DNA from 2 places in the Megasphaera jansseni genome. Region 2 is predicted to be linked to the other one. Evidence: riboswitches for the same ligand, from Rfam matches in the RefSeq annotation. Region 2 holds a riboswitch; the other holds the start of a gene.
What was found. A riboswitch is a leader RNA that binds a small molecule or an ion and turns the genes downstream of it on or off. The one in region 2 is predicted to bind FMN.
Positions count from the first base shown of each region.

Region 1: another riboswitch for FMN. It lies ahead of ribD (bifunctional diaminohydroxyphosphoribosylaminopyrimidine deaminase/5-amino-6-(5-phosphoribosylamino)uracil reductase RibD); the one in region 2 lies ahead of ACE418_RS05445 (bifunctional 3,4-dihydroxy-2-butanone-4-phosphate synthase/GTP cyclohydrolase II).

Region 1 covers NZ_JBHYRR010000003.1:6,494-13,944, forward strand. Annotated here, with positions in the region: gene ACE418_RS01605 (hypothetical protein) at 1-3, opposite strand, end outside; gene ACE418_RS01610 (AAA family ATPase) at 320-1,321, opposite strand; gene ribH (6,7-dimethyl-8-ribityllumazine synthase) at 1,423-1,887, opposite strand; gene ACE418_RS01620 (riboflavin synthase) at 1,918-2,562, opposite strand; gene ribD (bifunctional diaminohydroxyphosphoribosylaminopyrimidine deaminase/5-amino-6-(5-phosphoribosylamino)uracil reductase RibD) at 2,543-3,679, opposite strand; FMN riboswitch at 3,774-3,905, opposite strand; gene rpe (ribulose-phosphate 3-epimerase) at 3,964-4,608, opposite strand; gene rsgA (ribosome small subunit-dependent GTPase A) at 4,611-5,474, opposite strand; gene pknB (Stk1 family PASTA domain-containing Ser/Thr kinase) at 5,485-7,451, opposite strand, start outside.
Region 2 covers NZ_JBHYRR010000010.1:32,066-39,516, forward strand. Annotated here, with positions in the region: gene tilS (tRNA lysidine(34) synthetase TilS) at 1-156, opposite strand, end outside; gene ACE418_RS05425 (Ppx/GppA phosphatase family protein) at 153-1,076, opposite strand; gene ACE418_RS05430 (S1 domain-containing RNA-binding protein) at 1,163-1,612, opposite strand; gene ACE418_RS05435 (FtsB family cell division protein) at 1,721-2,068, opposite strand; gene ACE418_RS05440 (FAD-binding oxidoreductase) at 2,235-3,638, shown strand; FMN riboswitch at 3,691-3,822, shown strand; gene ACE418_RS05445 (bifunctional 3,4-dihydroxy-2-butanone-4-phosphate synthase/GTP cyclohydrolase II) at 3,938-5,155, shown strand; gene ACE418_RS05450 (Crp/Fnr family transcriptional regulator) at 5,350-6,012, opposite strand; gene ACE418_RS05455 (4Fe-4S binding protein) at 6,136-6,834, shown strand; gene ACE418_RS05460 (Lrp/AsnC family transcriptional regulator) at 7,070-7,451, opposite strand, start outside.

The sequences.
Region 1 (7,451 bases), on a different contig from region 2:
CATTAAATTCACTGCCTCTTTGACCATCCTATTTACGGATTATGGCTATTTTCTACATTTTTATCTATCTGATACGCGTGATAACTACGTTACATTGTACCATATCCCCCGGTCAAAGTACAGCCAACCCGCATCCTTCCTAGTATGGGCACTACTAAATACAACGTAGCAGGCCATCTTGCCATTTATTCATCACATTTTTAACTTTCTTGCAGGAAACTCACTATATTGTTGATTCCAATCTCGTATAGTCCACACATGCACTTCATCAATGAGTTTCTCACCGCTATTAATTTATTTCTGCAACACAAAGGGCAGCTTATCTGCTTTTTCCCATATAGATTTCATCCATAAGCTTTTCAAACGCAGTTACAATCGTATTATGTTGGAGGTCACTAAATTTTTTCTGTTGTTCATCGTATACTAATCCATCCTCTTTCTTGTACAGCGAGTGAAAAAGCACTTTATCCGTATCCTTGGCACGGATTTCGATATATTTAGCCAAAATATAGCTATGTGTACTGATGAGGATTTGTACATGCTGCCTGGAAAGGGCTAAAAGGCAATCGGCAATGACCGGCAAAAATTCAGGGTTTAAATTGGCTTCCGGTTCATCCCATAAAAGTACGGTATTTTCTGTAATAGTTTCATTCATTAATAGTTGCCAAAGAATTCCAATTTTTTTAAATCCTTCCGCTTCCAATTCAAAATTGATTTTCTGCCCATTTTTTTTGACAATGTAAAATTCGTCATTGTCAATCGCAATGGTCCCGTTAATCAATGGTTCTAACAGCGGCAAAATATTCTTTGCCAATGCAGACGGTTTCTTAAGCCCCCAACGCCCGGCACATTCGATACTATCCAACAAGGTCTTATCAAAGGGAAAGTCATTATACTTATGCGCCATTGCTAACAGCCCTCGCGAGTGGGTCAGCATATCTTTTACTGGTAAATAAACGGCATTGATTTTTTGGGTGAAAAGGCTATTCTCATAGGATATGGTCTGTACACCGGCATCATCAGATTCCAAAAGATGATGGGGTATGATTTTAGTCTCCTGATCCGTACTAGCAAGAGAAAAATGGCATACTTTCTGCTTTTTATCCCTTGCCAATGATTTTGTCTTAGCGTTTAGCTGGAAACAAGCCTGGAAATTTTCACGATGGTCTGCAGTCAATTCGCAACACCCATATACCGCTTTTAACAGCTGCGTCTTCCCCGTTCCATTAGCTCCAATGAATACATTTATATTCGGCGACAAAGAAATTTTTCCATCCGAAAAAACTGAAAAGTTTTCCATATGAATTTCATATAAAGCCATGACTTATCACCCCTGTCATCTGATTGAACATCGGTTTATAGCAAGGGCTGCCTTTCCCAGCATCCGCCTGGAGAGACAGCCCTTTGTGATTTCGCTTGCTTTTATAATTCTTTGATGAGGTTGACCATTTCGATGGCGCTGGTAGCGACGTCGAAGCCTTTGTTGCCGGCTTTTGTGCCAGCCCGTTCGATGGCCTGTTCGATGTTTTCGGTCGTGATGACGCCGAACATGATGGGGATGCCCGTTTTGAGGGATGCCTGGGCAATGCCTTTGGCCGATTCGCCGCAGACGAGGTCATAGTGGCTGGTAGCCCCACGGATGACGGCACCGAGGCAGATGACGGCGTCGTATTTGCCCGATTCAGCCATTTTCTGGGCGATCAGGGGGATTTCAAAGGCGCCCGGGACCCAGGCTGTCGTAATGTCTGCGTCGTCGACGCCATGACGATGGAGAGCGTCGTAAGCGCCGCCGAGGAGCTTGCTGCAGATGAATTCGTTGAAACGTGCGACGACGATACCGAATTTCGCACCAGAACCGATTAATTTACCTTCTTTGACTTGTACCATTGTAAAACACTCCTATTCTGAAATATTATCTTAAAATCCATTTTCCAGCAGTTTTTCCATCGTCAGGCCCGAAGACGCCGGCGACGGATGACCGACTGTGAAGCTATGGACATATTTCCCGATGACATCGGTTTCCAAGTTGACGATAGCGCCCGGATGTTTATCCATGAGGGTCGTATTGGCCATGGTATGGGGAATGATGGAAACGGAAAATTGGCTGCTGCCGACGGATACGACGGTCAGGCTGATGCCATCGATGGTGATAGAACCCTTTTCGACGATGAACGGTTCCATTTCCTTGGGGATGGAAATGGTGATGACCCGGGCAATGCCGTCGGTAGCGATGCGGGCGACGTGGCCGATGCCGTCGATGTGGCCGCTGACGATGTGACCGCCCAGGCGGCCGCCGACCTGCATGGCCCGTTCGAGATTGACCTTGGAACCGCTCTTGATGGTGCTGAACGACGAGCGGCGCATGGTTTCATGCATGACGTCAGCTGAAAAGGTCGAGTCCGTCATATCCGTGACGGTCAGGCAAACACCATTGACAGCGATGCTGTCGCCGAGCTGCGTGCCTTCTAATACTTTATGTGCCTGAATGGTCAGGCGGATGGAATCGGGGCGGCGGTCCATATGGGCAATCGTCCCCAGTTCCTCAATGATGCCAGTGAACATAGGCGCCCTCCCTGTTGGCATTATATGCCGTAATCAATACATTATTATCATGGAGTTCTGCCGAATCGTAGACCAGCGGCAGGCATTCATCGAGCTCATCGACGCCATAGCCGCCGACAGACGGCAGGGCACCGGTCCCGCCGATGACCTTGTCCCCCATGAAGGCATAAATCTTATCGACCAGGCGGGCATCGAAGAAGCTGCCCTGGATGGTACTGCCGCCTTCGACGAGGATGCTGGTCAGCCCTTCGTCATGCAGGAGCTGTAAGGCGTCGGGCAGGTAGATGGTCTTGCCATCCTGAAGCGGGGCCAGGATGATGCGCACGCCAGCTTCTTTCAGGGCTTTCATCTTTTCTACCGGGCACAGCGACGTCGTGACGACAATCGTCTGCGTCGTCTTATCGGTGACGACGAGGGAGTTCAGCGGCGTCCGCCCTTGGGTATCGAGGACGATGCGCACGGGCTGGTGCGGCGCGTCCTGACCGGGCCGTTCAATGCGGCTGGTCAGGAGCGGATTGTCGGTCAGGACCGTGTTGATGCCGACTAAGATGCCGTCATAGATGGAGCGCAGGTAGTGGCCATAGCTGCGGGCCCATTCGTTGGTGATCCACTGGGATTTCCCCGTCCGCGAAGCCGTGCGGCCATCGAGGCTCTGGGCCAGTTTGATGGCGATGAACGGCTTCTGGACCATCATGTTCTTGATGAAGACTTCGTTGAGCTGTGCCGCTTCCTTCGACAGGAGTCCGACTTCGACGGCGATGCCGGCTTTGCGCAAGATAGCCGCACCCTTGCCAGCTACTAAGGGGTTGGGGTCGAGCATGGCCATGACGACTTTGCCGACGCCTTTTTCGACAAGGGTCCGAGCACAAGGCGGCGTTCTCCCGTAATGAGCACAAGGTTCGAGGGTCACATAGACCGTAGCTCCCTTCGCCCGTTCGCCAGCTTCACGCAATGCCCATACTTCGGCATGAGGCGTGCCGGCCTTATGATGGTATCCCGTACCGACGATTTCGCCATCCTTGACGATGACGCAGCCGACGGCAGGATTAGGTGTCGTATAGCCCAGGGCGGTCTTTGCCAGCTCCAGGGCTTTTTTCATATACTCTGCCGGTTCCAATGTATTCCTTCCCTTCTATTCGGATTTCGCAAGATAAAAAAAGGCTATGGACGTAAGATTCCCATAGCCTTTTGAGCGCAACAAAAACACAATCTGTCGTCTTTTCCCATCCAGACTGTACTGTCGGTACCGAAATTGCATCGGTTCAACCCTTGCGGGTTAGCGGACTGTCACCGCCGGTCAGGAATTGAAAGCGCCGCTTTCTCACCTTGCCTCAAAGACTATCCTTATTCATTTGAACTACATGTATGATTTTAGCACATGAAAAGAAGAAATACAAGTCCTTATCGCAAGGACGCGATGGCAGCGGCCCGGTCCTCTGCGCCGAAGACGGCACTGCCTGCGACGAGGAAGGTGGCACCGGCGTCTTTGACAGCCTGGACCGTCTTGGCGTTGACGCCGCCGTCGACTTCGATGACGGCTGTCGTATTGCCAGCCTGTTCCAGGAGGGCTTTGGCCTGGCGGATCTTATCGACGGCATAAGGGATGAACTTCTGGCCGCCGAAGCCAGGGTTGACGCTCATGATGAGGATCATATCCAGCTGCCCGGCAATGCAGGACAAGGTCGATACCGGGGTCGCCGGGTTGAGGGCAACGCCGCCTTTCATGCCGGCTTCGTGGATCTGCTGCAGGACCCGGTCGAGATGGGTGCAGGCTTCCTGGTGGACAGTCACGTACTGGACGCCGGCAGCAGCCAGGCCGTCGATATAGGTTTCCGGATGTTCTACCATGAGGTGGGCATCAAAGGGCAGCTGGGTACAGCTACGCAGGGCCTTGACGACGGGGACGCCAAAGGTGAGGTTGGGCACGAAATGGCCGTCCATCAAGTCGAGATGGATACAATCTGCCCCCTTCCGTTCGACGTCCTGAATGTCTTCAGCCAGGCGGGAGAAGTCCGCCGATAATATAGATGAGCAAATGGTTACCATGACTATCGTTTCCTTTCTGCAATGGAAGTGAGTATCTTACAGTACGTTTCATACCGTTCTTTCTGGATATGGCCGTCGGCGACGGCCTGTTTGACCGTACAGTCCGGTTCGGACAAATGGAGGCACGACGAGAACTTGCAGCCGCCGCTGTAGGGCAGCATGTCCGGGAAGAGGCGCAGGACCTCCTTCGGGTCGAGGTGCTCGAAATCGAGAGAGCTGAATCCCGGCGTGTCGACGACGTACGTATCGCTGTCGAGGCGCATGATTTCCGAATGGCGTGTCGTATGGCGGCCGCGCTTAATCTTTTCGCTGACGGCGCCGACGGACAAGTCTTTCCGGCCCAGAATCCGGGACAACAGGCTCGACTTGCCGACGCCTGACGGGCCGGCAAAGGCCGTCATGCGGTGCGGCAAAAGATTCTGCAGCGTATCGAGGCCTTCGCCGGTCTTGGCCGACACGAGATAGACGTCGTAGCCGCAGCGTTCATAAAAGGCCTTATAGGATTCGGCCGTCTCCCGGTCCAAATCGCACTTATTGAAGCACAGCGTCGGATGGATGCCGCCGTATTCACAGGTCATGAGCATCTTATCAACGAGGAACTGGTTCGGGTCCGGCGACTGGGCCGCCATGATGACCAGCAGCTGGTCGATATTGGCTACGGCCGGCCGGCGTATCTGGTTGCGCCGGGGCAGCAGGGCTTCGATGACGCCCTTGTCCTGGCCCAGTTCGGTGATTTCCAGCTCGTCGCCGACGAGGATCTTCGCTTTCAGCAATTTGCCGCGGCGCCGGCACTCGATGAGCCCTTCCCGGCCGACATCGACGTAATAATAGCCGTTATAGTTCTTGATGACGCGTCCTTTTGTCATGTTCCTCCCCTTAGATATACTGGTCCTGTACTAACGAATTGTTGATGTATACTTTGACTCTCGTCTTGCCCGTGCCGCTGACGCTCTTCGAGATGTTGTCGCCGCCGGCCTGATTGCGGTCATAGACGACGCGCGAACCATTGTCGTCGGATACGACAATTTGGACGTGCTGGCTGGAAGCGCCAGACGGTACGCTGATGTTGACTTTCCCGTAATGCGGCGTCCCGGCCGGTTCCTGGTTATTGGCACTGCCGTCAGAACTACTGGAGCTGCTCTGCTGCGAGCTCTGGCTGCTCTGGGACGACGGATATTCAACGGACAAGTTGACGACCTTGCCATCTTCCGAGGTCTGACCCGTGACGACAGCCTGGGAGCTGTCTTTCGACGAATCGAGGTTGGACACGCTGCCGACGGAATAGCCGGCGCTTTCCAAGGCTTTCACAGCCGCGTCGAGGGTCATGCCGCTCGTATTGGGCGCTTCATTCTTGGCCGCTTCCGCTTCTTTTTCGGCTTCGCTCTTGCGGCAGACGACGAGATTGACTTTCGTCCCCTTTTCGACTTTCTTCGGCGATTCCGGATCCTGGTCGATGATGGTCCCGTCAGCATACTGGGCGCTCTCTTTGTAGCGCACCTTGCCGACAGACAGGCCGATTTCCTTCAGCTTCTTTTCGGCCTCATCGAGGGTCAGGCTCCGCAGGTCCGGTATGAGGACTTCTTCGCCCTTATTGCCCTTGCTGACGGTCAGGTAGATGGTCCGGTTGGCCTTGACGACGGCCCCGCCAGACGGCGTCTGGGAAATAACTTCGCCGACTGGCACTTCGTCGCTCTCTACTTCCTTGACGGAGACGTCGAGTTTCTTATCTTTCAGTATCTTCTTGGCGATTTCAACCTGTTTGCCCGTCACATCGGGGACGGTAATGTCTTCGGTACTCCAAAAATTCCCAAAGGAAAAGAAGGCCCAGACAAAGGCGACGAGGAAGACGCCGAGCATACCGATGATGATGGTTTTCTGCGAATGATTGCTGATAGAATCCATGAACCGCGTAAAGGGGTTCTTCTTCTTTTCTTTCGGTTCTTCTTCGGGCAGGTCTTTTTCCTTGATGGGCTGTAATTTCTGCGTGCCGAAGTTATACGGGCCCTTGCTGATGATCGGCCGGGCACCGTTGGTATTGATGAAGCCCTGGGACAGGCGCAGTTCCGACATCATCTCGCCGATGGACTGGAAGCGGTCATCCGGGTTCTTGGCCATGGCCTTCAAGATGACCTGTTCGACCAGCCGCGGGATGCGGCGGTTGTACTTCGTCGGCAAGGGGATATCGTCCTGGACGTGCTTCAAGGCGATGCTGATAGCCGTATCGCCCTGGAAAGGGACGACGCCGGTCATCATTTCGTACATGACGACACCCAGAGAATAGATGTCCGTCCGTTCGTCGATATGGCCGCCGCTGGCCTGTTCCGGTGAAAAGTAATGGACCGAGCCGAGGACCGTACGGTCGCTGTTTTCGACGGAATTCACGGCCCGGGCGATGCCGAAGTCGGCGACTTTGATGCGCCCGGTCTCGGTGACCAGGATATTATGGGGCTTGATGTCGCAGTGGACGATGCCGTTGGCATGGGCATTTTCCAGGGCTTCGCCGATATCGAAGGCAATCTGTATCGACGTGTTGATCGGCAGGTGGCCGTGTTTTTCGATATATTCTTTTAACGTTTCGCCGCGCACGAATTCCATGACGATGTAATGGACATTTTCATCGTAGCCGACGTCGTATATATTGACAATATTGGGGTGTGACAATTTGGCAGCCGCCTGGGCTTCCTGGCGGAAGCGGACGACAAAATCGTGGTCGTTGCCGTATTTTGAATGAAGTATTTTTACGGCGACGATCCGGTCCAGGAGGATATCCTGTGCTTTGTACACGCTGGCCATGCCGCCTGTGCCTACTTTTTCCAATATCTTGTATCTGTTATCTAAGATAT
Region 2 (7,451 bases):
CGTCAAAGTCAGCCTATATAACGGGGCCAGGCGGCTCAGTATATCCAGCAGGGCCAATGAATCGGGACCGCCGGAACAGGCGACGACGATGGCACTGCCCGGCTGCCACAGGCCGTGCTGCCTGCCGTAATCGTCTACGCGGCCGACGAGGGTCACGACTGGCGATCCCGGGAGTTCCAGGCCGCATCATGGAAGGAATGGCGGAAAAATACGCCTTCCATGAGATCCCGTTCGCTGACGGTGATGGCCGGGATGTGATAGCGCTGGAGAAAGGATTTGGCAATAAGCAGGCCGGCGACGATGATATCACTGCGCTTGGGCTGCAGACCCGGTACGTGGCGCCGTTCTTCCGGCGTCATGGCCTGGAGGCGTTCGATGTGGCCGCACAGGGCTTCATAGGAAACGCGATGACCTTCGACTTTCTTGGCATCATAGACGGCCAGCTGCAAATCCATCGCCGCCAAGGTCGTCAGCGTCCCGCCGACGCCGATGAGCAGGTCCGGCTGGACCTGCATGGGCAGCCATTCCTGATGACAGCGGTTTTCCAGATGGGCGACAGCCTGATGGCTCATGACTTCCCCCCGTGTGAAGCGCACAGCCCCCATGGGGTAGCTGTGGGACCAGCACAGGTCGCCGCCGCGGCCGACGGCGACTTCGCTGCTGCCGCCGCCGATGTCGATGACGGCAGCCATCACATCGGGACTGAGCGAAGCCGTGGCCCCGGTGAAACTGAGCGATGCTTCTTCCAGGCCCGAAATGGCCCGGCAGTGCCAGCCAAAGCGGGCCCGCACTTCGGCCAGGAAGGCCTGGCCGTCGACGGCTTCGCGGACGGCACTGGTCGCTACCGCACAGACCGGGACGCCTGTCAGCTGCGCTTTCCAGCCTTCCATGGCCGCAAAGGACGCTTCCATCCCTGCCGGTGACAAATGATGTGTTTCATCGATATCTTTTCCCAGCCGCGTCGTCGCCAGTTCTTTCGGCGAAAAGATCCACGTGCCCGGGACTTCCTGCCAGCCTGTCATGAGGCGCAGGGAGTTGGAGCCGATGTCGATGACTGCATACTTCTGATACTCCATATCTGCTCCTTTCCATAAACGTAAAAAGACGCTGTCTTTGTGCAACAGCGCCCTTCTTTTTTTACCTTCCGCTATTCAATACGCACTCAATCAGCATGGCGCGCACCGCGGCCGCCGCGTTTCGATTCCGTATTGCGCTTCAAATCCATCAGGCGTTCATCGCTTTCCTTCAGGAATTTGCTGAGCCGGTCTTCAAAAGACAGCGAGCCCGACGAACGGCGCGAATCAAAGCCGTTATGCTGGCGGAATTCATGTTTCTGCCGAAAATCGCGTTTCGGGCGGAATTCTTTCTTTTCCGGCGCCGGCTGGGTCTGTTTGATAGACAGGGCGATCTTTCCCTTATCGTCTACAGACAACACTTTGACGTTGACCTTGTCTCGAACTTTCAAAAAATCATTTACATCTTTGACATACTCATTAGCGACTTCAGAAATATGTACAAGACCTACTTTCTTATCCGGAAGCTCTACGAATGCGCCAAATTTTGTGATTCCTGTAACGGTACCTTCCATCACACTGCCTACTTCGATTGTCATGCTGTTTTAATTTCCTCCTTGTAATATCAGCATTACTGCTAAACGTATACAGCCATTATACTCATAAATGCCAAAAAATTCAATCATCAAAATACAAAATATAGGGAATCACGGCTTATAGGGAATTTCATCGGGCTTGGCCAGGCCGAACTGTTCGCGCGCTTCCCGGGCGATTTCATCGGGATCGTTCAGCTTGTCACGCCGTTCCCGGAGCCGGAGATTTTCGTCGCGCAAGGTCTGTTCCTGCTGCAGGGTCTGATTCATGTCATCATGGATTTCCCACAGCCGGTAGAGGCGGACGCCGATGAGATAGAAGCCGGCGACGACGATGGCTATGAGGATAAGATTGTACCAGCTTATCTGCCGGAGCCGGATGAGCAGCCCTGAACGGCGCTTCCTGGGAACCTTGCGGCGCTTCTTCCTGCGCCGAGGCTGGCGATACTGCTTGGTTTCCACCCAATCACCCTTTCTAAAGAATAAGAGACTGAAAAAAGTCTTACTCTATAGTATACCGTGCTTTGATGGCAAGATAAAGTTTTTTTGTAAAATTCCTTTTAAAATAAGCAGTAGTTATATATAATAGAGGCACGACATTTGTATCTTATTCCGAGGGGGAACCTTTATGCACTATGAAAAAATAACGACAGAAATCCTGGAAAAATTAAAGGCCATCGTCGGCCCGAAAGACGTCGTCACCGACGCCGATGCCATGCAGCCCTATTCCCATGACGAAGTGACCGACCCGGCTTATCACCACATGCCCGAAGCCGTCGTCTTTGCCGAAACGGCCCAGCAGGTCAGCGCCATCATCAAGCTGGCCAACGCCTGCCACTTCCCTGTCGTCCCCCGCGGGGCCGGCACGGGCCTGGCTTGCGGCGCCGTCCCGGAATACGGCGGCATCGTCTTGTCGCTGGAAAAGATGAACAAGATCCTGGAAATCAATGAAGACGGTCTCTATGCCGTCGTCGAACCGGGCGTGCGCACGTCGGACCTGCAGGAAGCAGCGGAAAAGAAAGGTCTCTTCTACGCCGGCGACCCGTGCAGCGGTGATTCGTGCTTCATCGGCGGCAACATCGCCACCAATGCCGGCGGCAACCGGGCCGTCAAATACGGGACGACGCGCCACCAGGTATACAGCGTGGAAGTCGTCAATCCTACCGGGCGCATCGTCAACCTCGGCGCGCGCCTGCAGAAACAGTCGACAGGCTATTCCCTGGACCAGCTGGTCATCGGCTCCGAGGGGACGCTGGGCATCATCACCAAGGCGACGCTGAAGCTCCTGCCCAAGCCGAAATACGCCCTCGACCTGCTGGCCATCTTCGACGACCGCCGCCAGGCAATGGGCGTCGTCACCAAGATCATCAAGGCCGGCATCACGCCGACGTGCGTCGAATTCATGGACAACATCACCATCAAATCCGTCGAAAAATACCTCAATGAAAGCCTCCAGGGCAGCGACAACGGCAACTACGTCATCGTCGAAGTCGAAGGGACCAGTGACGACGACCTGGACGACAAGGCCGTCGTCCTCGACGAAGTCTGCACGGAAAACGGGGCATCGTCGGTCCTCGTCGCCGACCACAACAAGATCTGGCAGGCCCGCAAGGCCTTTGCCGAAGCCGTCCGTGCCGAAAGCCTCATCGTCTGCAAAGAAGACGTCGTCGTCCCGGTTGACCAGGAAGCGGCCCTCCTCGATGAAATCCTGCGCCTGGCCAAGAAATATCATTTAGTCACCCGCATCGCCAGTCATGCCGGCGACGGCAACATCCACCTGAACATCCTCAAAAACGAAGACGCTACCTATGAAGACTGGGACCAGCGGGTCAAGGCCAACCAGCAGGAACTGTACAAGTTCATCTATGCCCACGGCGGCCGCCTGTCCGGCGAACACGGCATCGGCTACAAGCGCAAGCACTTGATGGAAGAATTCACCGATCCGGGCGAACTGGAAATGATGAAAGCCATCAAGAAGGCCCTCGATCCGAACGACATCCTCAACCCGGGGAAAATCTTCGACGTCGACTAACTTGCAAAAATCGCTGCTACCGTGTATAATACATAACAGAACTGAATAAAACGTATATCTTCAGGGCAGGGTGAAATTCCCGATCGGCGGTATAGTCCGCGAACGCTACGGCGTAGGAGCCATTGGCTCGTGATTTGGTGCAATTCCAAAACCGACAGTATAGTCTGGATGGAAGAAGATGTGGCGTGCTGTCTTTTCAGCGTGCCTTTCCTTGCATGTCAAAGCCCTGTGCCTTACCGCCAGGGCTTTTTAAGTACCACCAAACTATCAACAATACAGACTTTAAGGAGGTCTTTATTTTGACTACAGAAAAACGCAAATTCAACACCATCGAAGAAGCATTGGAAGAATTACAGGCCGGCCACGTCATCATCGTCACCGATGACCCGGACCGCGAAAACGAAGGCGACTTCATCTGCGCCGCCCAGTACTGCACGACAGAAAACATGAACTTCATGGCCAGCCACGGCAAGGGCCTGATCTGCATGCCCATGAGCATCGAATACGCCCATAAGCTCGGCCTGCCCCAGATGGTCAGCGAAAATACAGATAACCACGAAACGGCCTTCACCGTTTCCATCGACCACGTCGACACGACGACGGGTATCTCCGCTGTCGAACGCGCCCTGACAGCCCGCAAATGTGCTGAAGAATCGGCTCGTCCCGAAGATTTCCGCCGTCCTGGCCACAACTTCCCCCTCGTCGCCAAACGCGGCGGCGTCCTGACTCGCAACGGCCATACAGAAGCTACGGTCGACCTCCTGCGCCTGGCAGGCCTCAAACAGGTCGGCCTGTGCTGCGAAATCATGGCCGATGACGGCACGATGATGCGCACACCGGACCTCTGGAAAATCGCCGATGAATACGGCCTGAAATTCATCACCATCCACGATCTCCAGAACTACTGCCGCCGCCACGATAAACACGTCATCCGCGAAGCCGTCGCCAAGATGCCGACGAAATACGGCGATTTCAAGATCTACGGCTACGTCAACGACCTGACCGGTGAACACCACGTCGCCCTGGTCAAAGGGGAAATCGGCGACGGTAAGAACCTCTTGTGCCGCGTCCATTCCGAATGCCTCACAGGCGACGTCTTCGGCTCCCGCCGCTGCGACTGCGGTGAACAGCTGGCAGCAGCCCTCACGCAGATCAACGCCGAAGGCCGGGGCATCCTTCTCTACATGCGCCAGGAAGGCCGCGGCATCGGCCTCATCAACAAACTCAAAGCCTATGTCCTCCAGGAACAGGGCTATGACACAGTAGAAGCCAACGAAAAACTCGGCTTCGCTCCGGATCTGCGCGAATACTGGATCGGTGCCCAGATCCTTCAGGACATGGGCGCTAAAGAAATCCGCCTGCTCACCAACAACCCGGAAAAAATCTACGGCCTCGAAGGCTTCGGCGTCGAAATCGTAGAACGCGTCCCCATCGAAATGAAACCGCAGAAATTCGACGAATTCTACTTGGAAACGAAAAAGAATAAAATGGGCCACATCCTCCCCCATTTGCATTAAAAGCGAGGAAAAAAGGCGCTGTCCCATGAAGACAGCGCCTTTTTTAGTGGTTAGTGGTTAGTGGTTAGTGGTTAGTGGCTCTCCTTATAGGAGAGCTGTCAGCGAAGCTGACTGAGAGGTTGCTCTTTCAGCATGTGGTTCGTAGTTCGTAGGGGCCGTCCTGTAAAGGCGGCCCGCCATTTTCCTTAATGGTTCTATTGCAGCAAAGTGAATTTGTCCTTATGGTAATCGATGAGGCCTTCTTTTTTCATCTTGCTCAGTTCGGCCGACAAGGCACTGCGGTCGACGGAGAGGAAGTCGGCCATCTGCTGGCGGTTGAAGGGCAGGATGAAGGTGGACTTCCCTTTTTTCCGGGCCAGGTCGGACAAATAGAGCATGATTTTCTGGCGCGTCGAGCGCTGGGTCAGGTAGCGTATCTTTTCCGTAAGGAGGCGGTTCTTTTCAGACATCAGGGCCAGGAGATTGCCCATGAAACGGGCCTGAGCCGGTGTCAGGACCTGACCGGCATGGAGGACGTTGCCGACATAGATCTGCATGATGACCGTATCCGCTGCGGCGACGACATCGACTGTCGCCGGCGAGTCGGGCAGACAGGCAAAGGCTTCGCCGAAAAAGAAGCCTGCCGGAATCTGGGAAAGGATATTGCGGTTCCCCCAGTAATCTTCCTGGATGATGTGGACCGCCCCTTCCAGGACCAGGCCGATATAGGGGACGGCATCGCCGGAATAAAAGAGGAATTCTCCTTTCTCATATTTCTTCTTACGCACCTTCAAGCGCTGCAAGAGCGGCAGGACATCGGCTTCGGCCACGCCGTGGAAAAGCGGCGACGTTTCAATGAGGGACAGATATTGTTCCATGGAAAGACCTCCCAAGAAAAGATAATAGTTGGAAAAACAACAGCCAATTCTCGCTCCATAGGGTATACTAAGACCATAAAGGTCCCAAACCAGTTTGATTCATGTAACACGATGGAGGAAATTATGATACGTAAAATTATACAGATTGATTCGGAAAAATGCAATGGCTGCGGCGCCTGCGCCACGGCCTGTCACGAAGGGGCTATCGCCATGGTCGACGGCAAGGCCCGCCTCATGCGCGATGATTATTGCGACGGTCTGGGCGACTGCCTGCCCCATTGCCCGACGGATGCCATCACCTTTGTTGAACGCGAAGCCGCTGCCTATGACGAAGAAGCCGTAAAGCAGCACATGGCCGCTCAGGGAAGAGTCTACACCGGCCGCTGTCCCGGCAGCCAGGCCCGCCGCCTCGCGGACACACCGAAAGGCGCTGGTGAAATCCCTGCCGGACCGTCTATTTCCCGCCTGAGCCAGTGGCCAGTCCAGATCAAGCTCGTACCGCCTCATACGCCTTATTTCAACGGTGCCAGCCTGCTCATCGCTGCCGACTGCACGGCCTATGCCTACGCCCGCTTCCACGAAGATTTCATCAAGGGCCGCATCACCCTCATCGGCTGCCCGAAACTCGACAACATCGACTACGCTGAAAAATTGACAGAAATCCTTCGCCAGAACGATATCCATGACGTCACCCTAGTCCGCATGGAAGTCCCATGCTGCGGCGGCCTGGAAATGGCTGCCAAAAAAGCCCTCGCCCAGAGCGGCAAGGACATCCCCTTCAAGGTTCACATCATCAGCCTCGACGGGAAGATAAAAGGATAGTAAAAAGGGCTTGTCGCACGACGACAAGCCCTTTAAAGTGGTTAGTGGCTAGCAGTTAGTTGTTAGCGAATGGCTTTAAATTTAACGGTCTTTTCTGAAAACTACAAACTCCGTGCTACAAACTATAAAGTAAAAGGGACCTCGTATGATGGCAGAATCCTTCGTGCGACAGTCCCTTTTTATCGTAGGGGCCGTCCCAAAGGGCGGCCCCTACTAGCTACGAACCACGACGCTCTTACACATTCCATTCTTCCTTCAGTGTCGACAGGCACATGAAGGTCTGAGACGAGGCGACCGTCGGGATTTCGTTCAATACCTGCATGAGGAAGTGTTCCAGGTCATCCGGTGTCTTGACCAGTACTTTCAGCAAGTAGTCAAAGGCGCCGACGACGTGGTGACATTCCAGGACTTCCGGATACTGGACGATCTTCGAGCGGAATTCTTCGACATCGCCAGAGCGTTCGAGGTTGACCATGATGAAAGCCGTCACGTTATAACCGGTTTTGCGGCGGCTGATCTTGGCACCGTAGCCTTCGATGATGCCATTGTGTTCCATCTTGCGGATGCGTTCGGCGACAGCCGGGATGGACAGGCCGACAACCTTGCTGATTTCCGTA